3 regions of the Nonomuraea sp. NPDC059023 genome follow, and region 3 is predicted to be linked to each of the others. Evidence: riboswitches for the same ligand, from Rfam matches in the RefSeq annotation. Region 3 holds a riboswitch; each other region holds the start of a gene.
The links. Region 3 has a riboswitch for thiamine pyrophosphate ahead of tenA (thiaminase II). Riboswitches for the same ligand answer to the same signal wherever they lie in the genome.
Positions count from the first base shown of each region.

Region 1: it holds a riboswitch for thiamine pyrophosphate, as region 3 does, so the genes downstream of both, thiC (phosphomethylpyrimidine synthase ThiC) here and tenA (thiaminase II) in region 3, are expected to answer to the same signal.
Region 2: it holds a riboswitch for thiamine pyrophosphate, as region 3 does, so the genes downstream of both, thiO (glycine oxidase ThiO) here and tenA (thiaminase II) in region 3, are expected to answer to the same signal.

Region 1 covers NZ_JBHYIO010000008.1:10,440-12,698, forward strand. Annotated here, with positions in the region: gene ACFWYW_RS15770 (GNAT family N-acetyltransferase) at 1-373, opposite strand, end outside; gene ACFWYW_RS15775 (shikimate kinase) at 383-868, opposite strand; gene ACFWYW_RS15780 (DUF6458 family protein) at 899-1,159, shown strand; TPP riboswitch at 1,201-1,313, shown strand; gene thiC (phosphomethylpyrimidine synthase ThiC) at 1,306-2,259, shown strand, end outside.
Region 2 covers NZ_JBHYIO010000003.1:180,761-183,019, reverse strand. Annotated here, with positions in the region: gene thiO (glycine oxidase ThiO) at 1-753, opposite strand, end outside; TPP riboswitch at 743-859, opposite strand; gene ACFWYW_RS06805 (NAD(P)/FAD-dependent oxidoreductase) at 918-2,072, shown strand; gene ACFWYW_RS06800 (Rv2175c family DNA-binding protein) at 2,103-2,259, shown strand, end outside.
Region 3 covers NZ_JBHYIO010000007.1:270,878-273,136, forward strand. Annotated here, with positions in the region: gene ACFWYW_RS15280 (MFS transporter) at 1-917, shown strand, start outside; TPP riboswitch at 886-980, shown strand; gene tenA (thiaminase II) at 968-1,639, shown strand; gene ACFWYW_RS15290 (hypothetical protein) at 1,620-2,129, opposite strand; gene ACFWYW_RS15295 (TetR/AcrR family transcriptional regulator C-terminal domain-containing protein) at 2,201-2,259, shown strand, end outside.

The sequences.
Region 1 (2,259 bases), on a different contig from region 3:
GGGTCGTGGCGAAGGCGTGGCCGAGCACCAGGCGGATGGCCTCGGTGCCGTAACCCTTGCCGAACGCCCGCGCGCCGACCAGCGCGATGCGCAGGTTGCACGACAGGTTGTCCTTGTCGAGCTCGTTGAGCACGACCTCGCCGACGTACCCGTCCGCGGCCATGATGGCCAGGTCGAGCCGGTCCTCGTGGTCGCGTCGCGTGGTGTACCACTCCAGGGCCGCCTTGGGGGAGATCCCGTCGTGGGTGTGGGAGCCCGTGAGCCGGGCGACCTCGGGGTCGTCGCACAGCTCGATCAGGCCCTCGACGTGCTCGGGCCCGACGGGTACGAGGGTCACCCGGTCACCGGCGAGGGTGGGTTTGTTCGCGAACATTTCCCTAATTTATAGAGCCTCGTAAATGGTTGTCGCCGTGTTTTCCGGGGTGGCCGTGGAGACGTCGAGCCGCAGGTCGGCGAGCTGCAGGAAGTACGGCCCGCGCCGCGCCCGCATGGCGGAGGGCGAGAACTCCGGGCGGTGGTCGGACGAGCGCATCCGCTGGGCCAGGATCTCGTCGGGGGCGTCCAGCCAGACCACGAAGGCCGCGCGCAGCGCCTCGCGTACCCGCGGGTCCTCCACGGTGCTGGCCGCCGCCGCGATCACCTGGGGCGGCTCGGTCAGCGCGTGGAGCACGTGCTCGGCCTCCCTCCGGTGCAGCACGTCCGCGCCCTCCGCCTTCGCGATCTCGGCGGCGCTGGCGCCGTAGCGTCCGCGCAGGTACGGGTCGCTGTCGCTGAGCGGCACGCCCAGCTCGCGGGCCAGCAGTTTGCCGACGGTCGTCTTGCCCGAGCCCATGAGCCCGATCACGACGACAGGTTTGTTCTTCGACATGGGGATAGGTGTTTCCTCTGGAGGTGCATTATGACAATCGCCGGAGGCATCATCCTCATCATGCTCGGCGCGATCCTGACCTGGGCGGTCGAGTTCGACCTCGCCGGTCTTGACATCAATGTGATCGGCGTCGTCCTCATGATCGGTGGTCTGGCCGGGTTGCTGTTCGGTCTGTACCGGATGCACGTTACCCGCAGGGTGATCGAGGAGCCGATCTACGAGGACCCGCACGCGCGCCGTACGACGACGGTCTACGAGGAGAGGCGGCGGATCGACGAGCCGCCGCTGTAAAGGGTCTTGTGCGTACCCCGGGTCGCCGGGGTACGGTGGCGCGGTCCGAACGCGGGAGCCCGGTGCAACGGGCTGAGAGGACGGCTGGAGCAGCCGCCGACCGCCAGAACCTGATCCGGGTAATGCCGGCGAAGGGAGTTTGCGCGATGAGTGACGCGCGCTTTTCCAAGATCCATCTCGGTGATCTGCGGGTCCCCATGCGGCGGGTGCACCTGTCGAACGGGACGTCGGTGGAGCTGTACGACACCTCCGGGCCGGACAACCCCGACATCACGCGGGGCCTGCCGCGGTCGCGGGAGGTGTGGGTGCTCGAACGCGGCGACGTCGCCCGCTACGGCGGCCGCCAGGTGCGGCCCATCGACGACGGCTTCAAGGAGCAGCAGGCCTGGGCCCGCGCGAACACCGAGGTCTTCCCCGGCGACGGGCGCAAGCCGCTGCGGGCCACCGGGGCGCCGGTGACCCAGCTCGCCTACGCGCGGCGGGGCGTGGTCACCAAGGAGATGGAGTTCGTCGCGGTCAGGGAAGGAGTGAGCGGCGAGTTCGTGCGCAAGGAGGTGGCGGCCGGTCGGGCGATCATCCCGGCCAACGTCAACCATCCGGAGAGCGAGCCGATGGTCATCGGCCGCAACTTCCACGTGAAGATCAACGCCAACATCGGCAACTCCGCGGTCGCCTCCTCGATCTCCGAGGAGGTGGAGAAGATGACCTGGGCCACCCGGTGGGGCGCCGACACCGTGATGGACCTGTCCACCGGCCGCAACATTCACACCACCCGCGAGTGGATCATCAGGAACGCGCCGGTGCCGATCGGGACCGTCCCGATCTACCAGGCGCTGGAGAAGGTCGGCGGCGTGGCGGCCGACCTGTCGTGGGAGGTCTACCGGGACACGCTGGTCGAGCAGTGCGAGCAGGGCGTCGACTACATGACCGTGCACGCGGGGGTACGGCTGGCGTACGTGCCGCTGACCGCGCGGCGCAAGACCGGCATCGTCTCGCGCGGCGGCTCGATCATGGCGGCGTGGTGCCTGGCCCACCACCGGGAGAGCTTCCTCTACGAGCACTTCGAGGAGATGTGCGAGCTGCTGGCGAGCTACGACGTG
Region 2 (2,259 bases), on a different contig from region 3:
CACGCACCTGCCCAGGAGCGGCCGCTGCGAGCGCAGGCGCAGGATCTGCCCCTTCACCGGCCGCACCGGCACCGGGGCCAGCGCGCCGCTCCACGCCCCCGCCGCCAGCACCACCCGCTCGGCGCGCAGCTCCTCCCGATCCGGCTCTGGGTACGGCTCGCCGCCGGAGTCACCCGGGCTCAGCCGTACACCCTGGACGCCCTCATCGCCGCGCAGCAGCTCGCGCACCCGCGCCCGCACGATCGGGACCCCGAGGCGCTCCAAGGCGGCCAGCAGCGCGCCGGCGACCCTGCGCGGGTCCACCCAGGCGTCGCCGGGCGCCAGGAGGCCGCCGCGCACCGACGGCGCGAGCATGGGCTCCAGGCGGCGGCACTCGCGCCCGCTGAGCCGTTCGACCCGCAGGCCCAGCTTCTCCATGAAGCCCGCAGTCTCCTCCAGGACGGCCAGGTCGTCGGCGCCGAAGGCCACGTCGAGCGTGCCGTCGGCGCGGTAGTCGAGCGCCCCGGGGCCGAGGCCCGCGTCGGCGATCAGTTCGGCGGCGAAGGCGGGCCAGCGCGCCAGCGAGGCCGCGCCCAGGCGCAGCAACGGCTCCTCGGTGAACGTGACCTCGCTCACCGGCGCGAGCATCCCCGCCGCGGCGTGGGTGGCGCCCGAGGCGGGCGCGGGGTCGACGACGGTGACGGGCCGTCCTGAGCGGGCCAGGCGCCAGGCCACGCTGAGCCCGACGACGCCGCCGCCCACGATCACGTGCATGTCCGCTCCCTACGCCGGCATGATCCGGATCAGGTGTCTTGCGGTCGAAGGCCCGATGAAGCCTTCCTCTCAGTCCGGTTAAGGCCGGACTCCCGCGCGTCTTACGGTCCCAGCCTACGGCCTCGGCAGGCACTCCCACGAATGACCCCGGTATGGTCGGAACCGTGGATCACGTGGTGGTGGTGGGAGCCGGCCTGGCCGGAGTACGCAGCGTCGAATCGCTGCGCGGGCGCGGGTTCGAAGGAAGGATCACTCTCCTCGGCGAGGAGCGGCACCGGCCCTACGACCGTCCACCCCTGTCGAAGGCGGTGCTGCTGGGCACGAGCGACGACAGCTTCGTCGACACCGACCTGGCCGCCCTGCGAACCGACTTCCGGCCGGGCGTGGCCGCGAAGAGCCTGCGTGAGGGCGTGGTGGAGACCACCGAGGGCGAGCTGCCCTACGACGGCCTGGTGATCGCGACGGGTTCCGAGCCGATCCGGCTGCCGGGCGAGGGCCCCCAGCTGGTGCTGCGTACGCTCGACGACGCCCACGTGCTGCGGGCCGCCCTGGTGCCCGGCGCGCGGGTGGCCGTGGTGGGCGCGGGCTGGATCGGCGCCGAGGTGGCGACCGCGGCGCGCAAGGCGGGCTGCGTGGTCACCGTGATCGAGGCGGCCGGCACGCCGCTGTCGCACGCGATCGGCGAGATGGGCGCGCGCACGCTGCCCTGGTACGAGGGCGTCGACCTGCGGCTCGACACGATGGTCAGCGAGGTCGTCGAAGGCGGCGTGGAGCTGGTCGGCGGCGAGTTCGTGCCCGCGCACGTCGTGGTCTCCGGCATCGGCGCCCGCCCGGTGCTCGAATGGCTCGCCGACGCCGACATCGACCTGCACAACGGCGTCGTCACCGACGAGCACCTGCGTACCTCCCTGCCCGGCGTGGTGGCCGTCGGCGACTGCGCCAGCTGGTGGTCGCGCCGGTTCCAGACCCGGATGCGCGTCGAACACTGGGACACCGCGCTCAACTCTCCCGACGTGGCCGCCGCCACGCTGCTGGGCGAGAAGGCGGTCTACGACCCGGTGCCGTACTTCTGGTCGGAGCAGTTCGGTCACATGCTGCAATACGCCGGATATCACCCCGCGGGCGGCCGGGTCGTGTACCGCGAGGGGGAGAAGTGGTCGGCGGTGTGGCTGACCGCGGAAGATCGGATCACCGCCGTGCTGGCCGCCGACCGGCCCCGCGACCTCGTCCAGGGCCGCCGTCTCATCGAGGCTGGCGCCCGTCTTGATGTGGAACGCCTGGTAGATCCGGATGTGACCCTACGAGATTGTGTTGTTTGAGCAAGCACTCCATGTGGTAGTTGTGGTTTCGTGACGCTTTCTGTTGCACAGATCGACCGGGAGACCGACCAGCTCGTCAGCGAGTGGCTCACTCTCCCCGAAGTGGCCGCGCGCCTGGATCTCACGATCGGGCGGGCCAAGCAACTCCTCAAAGACCACAAGCTCCTCGGCGTACGGCGAGGCAGCG
Region 3 (2,259 bases):
GCCTGATGGTGGTGGCCAACGCGGTCTCCGTGGTCGCGCCCAACTTCGGCGTCATGCTGGCCTCCCGGTTCCTGGTCGGCATCGGGATCGGCGGGTTCTGGGCGCTCGCGGCGGGCATCGCCGTACGGCTGGTGCCGGAACGTCACGTCGCGCGGGCCACCTCGCTGGCCTTCGGCGGTGCGACCGCGGCGAACGTGCTCGGCGTCCCGGCCGGGACGCTCATCGGCGGGCTCACCGACTGGCGGGTCGCCTTCGCCGCCGTCGGCGTGCTGGCCCTGCTGGTGGTCGGCGCGCTGCTGTGGCTGCTGCCGAGGATTCCCGCCACCGCCCCCGTCCGCCTGCGCGAACTGCCGCGCCAGTTCCGCAATCCGGTCGTCCGCGCCGCCGTCATCTCCACGTTCCTCGTGGTCAGCGGCCAGTACGCGGCCTTCACCTTCATCAGCCCGATCCTGCAGAACGTCTCCGGCGTGCCCGCCGACCTGATCGGCCCGGTCCTGCTCGGCTTCGGCGTCGCCGGAGTCGTCGGCACCTTCGTCGGCTCGTCCTGGGACGTCAGGCGCCGGGTCGTCACGCTGAGCGCGACCCTGGCCGTGATCATGGTGATCTTCCCGCTGGCCGGCACCACGCCGGTGACCGGTTCGATCCTGCTGCTGATCTGGGGCCTGGCCTACGGCGGCGCCCCCGTGGCCGTGCAGACCTGGATCCTGAAGGGCGCCGGAGCCTCGGCCGAGGCGGCGACCGCGCTGAACACCACCGTCTTCAACCTGGCCATCGCCTTCGGCGCCGCGTTCGGCGGGATCGTGGCCGACAACCTGGCCATCACCGGCGCCCTCTGGTTCGGCGCCCTCCTGATGGGACTCACCACATTGGCGGCTGTTACTGTGAGCGCGCGACGCGGGGTGCCCGACAAGGGCTGAGATCCAAACCCGTCGAACCTGATCTAGTTCGGACTAGCGAAGGGACTGTCGTGTTCACCGACGACGCCTGGACCCAAACCGCCGGCCTGCTGCGGGCCATCCACGAGCATCCGTTCAACACCGCCCTGGGCGACGGCACGCTCTCCCGCGAGCGCTTCGCCTTCTACATCGTCCAGGACGCCCGCTACCTGGAGGCGTTCGCCAAGGCCCTGGCCACCGCGGCCGTCAGGGCGGCGGACCCGGACGAGATGGCCTTCTGGTCGCAGGCCGCCCACGACGCCATCGCCGCCGAGCGCACCCTCCACGAGGGCTACATCGAGCAGTACGGCCTGACGGCCGCCGACCTGACCGGCGTGCCCACCTCGCCCACGGCCCTCGGCTACTCCTCCTGGCTGCAGGCCACCGCGCTGTCGGCGCCGTACCCGGTGCTGGCGGCGGCGGTGCTGCCCTGCTTCTGGATCTACGAGGACGTCGGCACCGCGCTGGTGGGCCGCAGCTCCGAGACCCATCCGTACCGCGCCTGGATCGCCACCTACGCCGACCCCGAGTACGCCGCGTCGGTCACGCGGGCCAAGCAGATCACCGACCGCCTCGCCGCCGAGGCCGACCCGGCGCTCCTGGAGGAGATGCGGGCCGCCTTCGTGAAGGCGGCGGAGTTCGAGTGGATGTTCTGGGACAGCGCCTGGCAACTGGAGTCCTGGCCTACCGCGAAGTGGCTTTAGCCGCCCGGATCAGCAGCACCACGACGGCGACCGAGCCGGCGGTGGTGAGCACGAGCTTGGCCCAGCTGACGGTCGTCGCCCAGGCGGGCATGGCGCCCAGGGCCGCGGCGACCAGCGTGTGCGTGTCCACGCCGGGCAGCACCGGCTCCAGGAAGCGGGCCGTGAACACCTGGCCGGGAATGATGACGACGCCGAGCACGAGCAGGATCGGCTGGAAGATCCAGGAGAGGATCCGGCCGATCCGCCTGCCGGTCAGGTTGAGCAGCGCCAGGACCACCAGGATGACGATGATCACGATCGCCAGGCCCTCGCTGCCGGCGAAGCTGATGCCGTTCCCGGTCAGCAGTTCCAGGGGCTGGTTCTGGCGGGCCATCTCGGCCTCGGCGGCCCGCTGGGCGGCGGCGCCGTAGAAGGTCACGGAGTAGATCCCCAGCAGGAACGGGACCACGGTCAGTAGCTGGATCACCGCTGCGGCGATGCGGGCGTTCATGGATGTCTCCTCGTTTTTGAACTTAGTAAAACTGTAGGACGTAGTTGAACTAAGTGCAATACGATGGCGGCATGTCGCTGACCAAGGAGCAGATCGTCCTGGCCGCCGTCGAGGTCCTGGACGCCGAGGG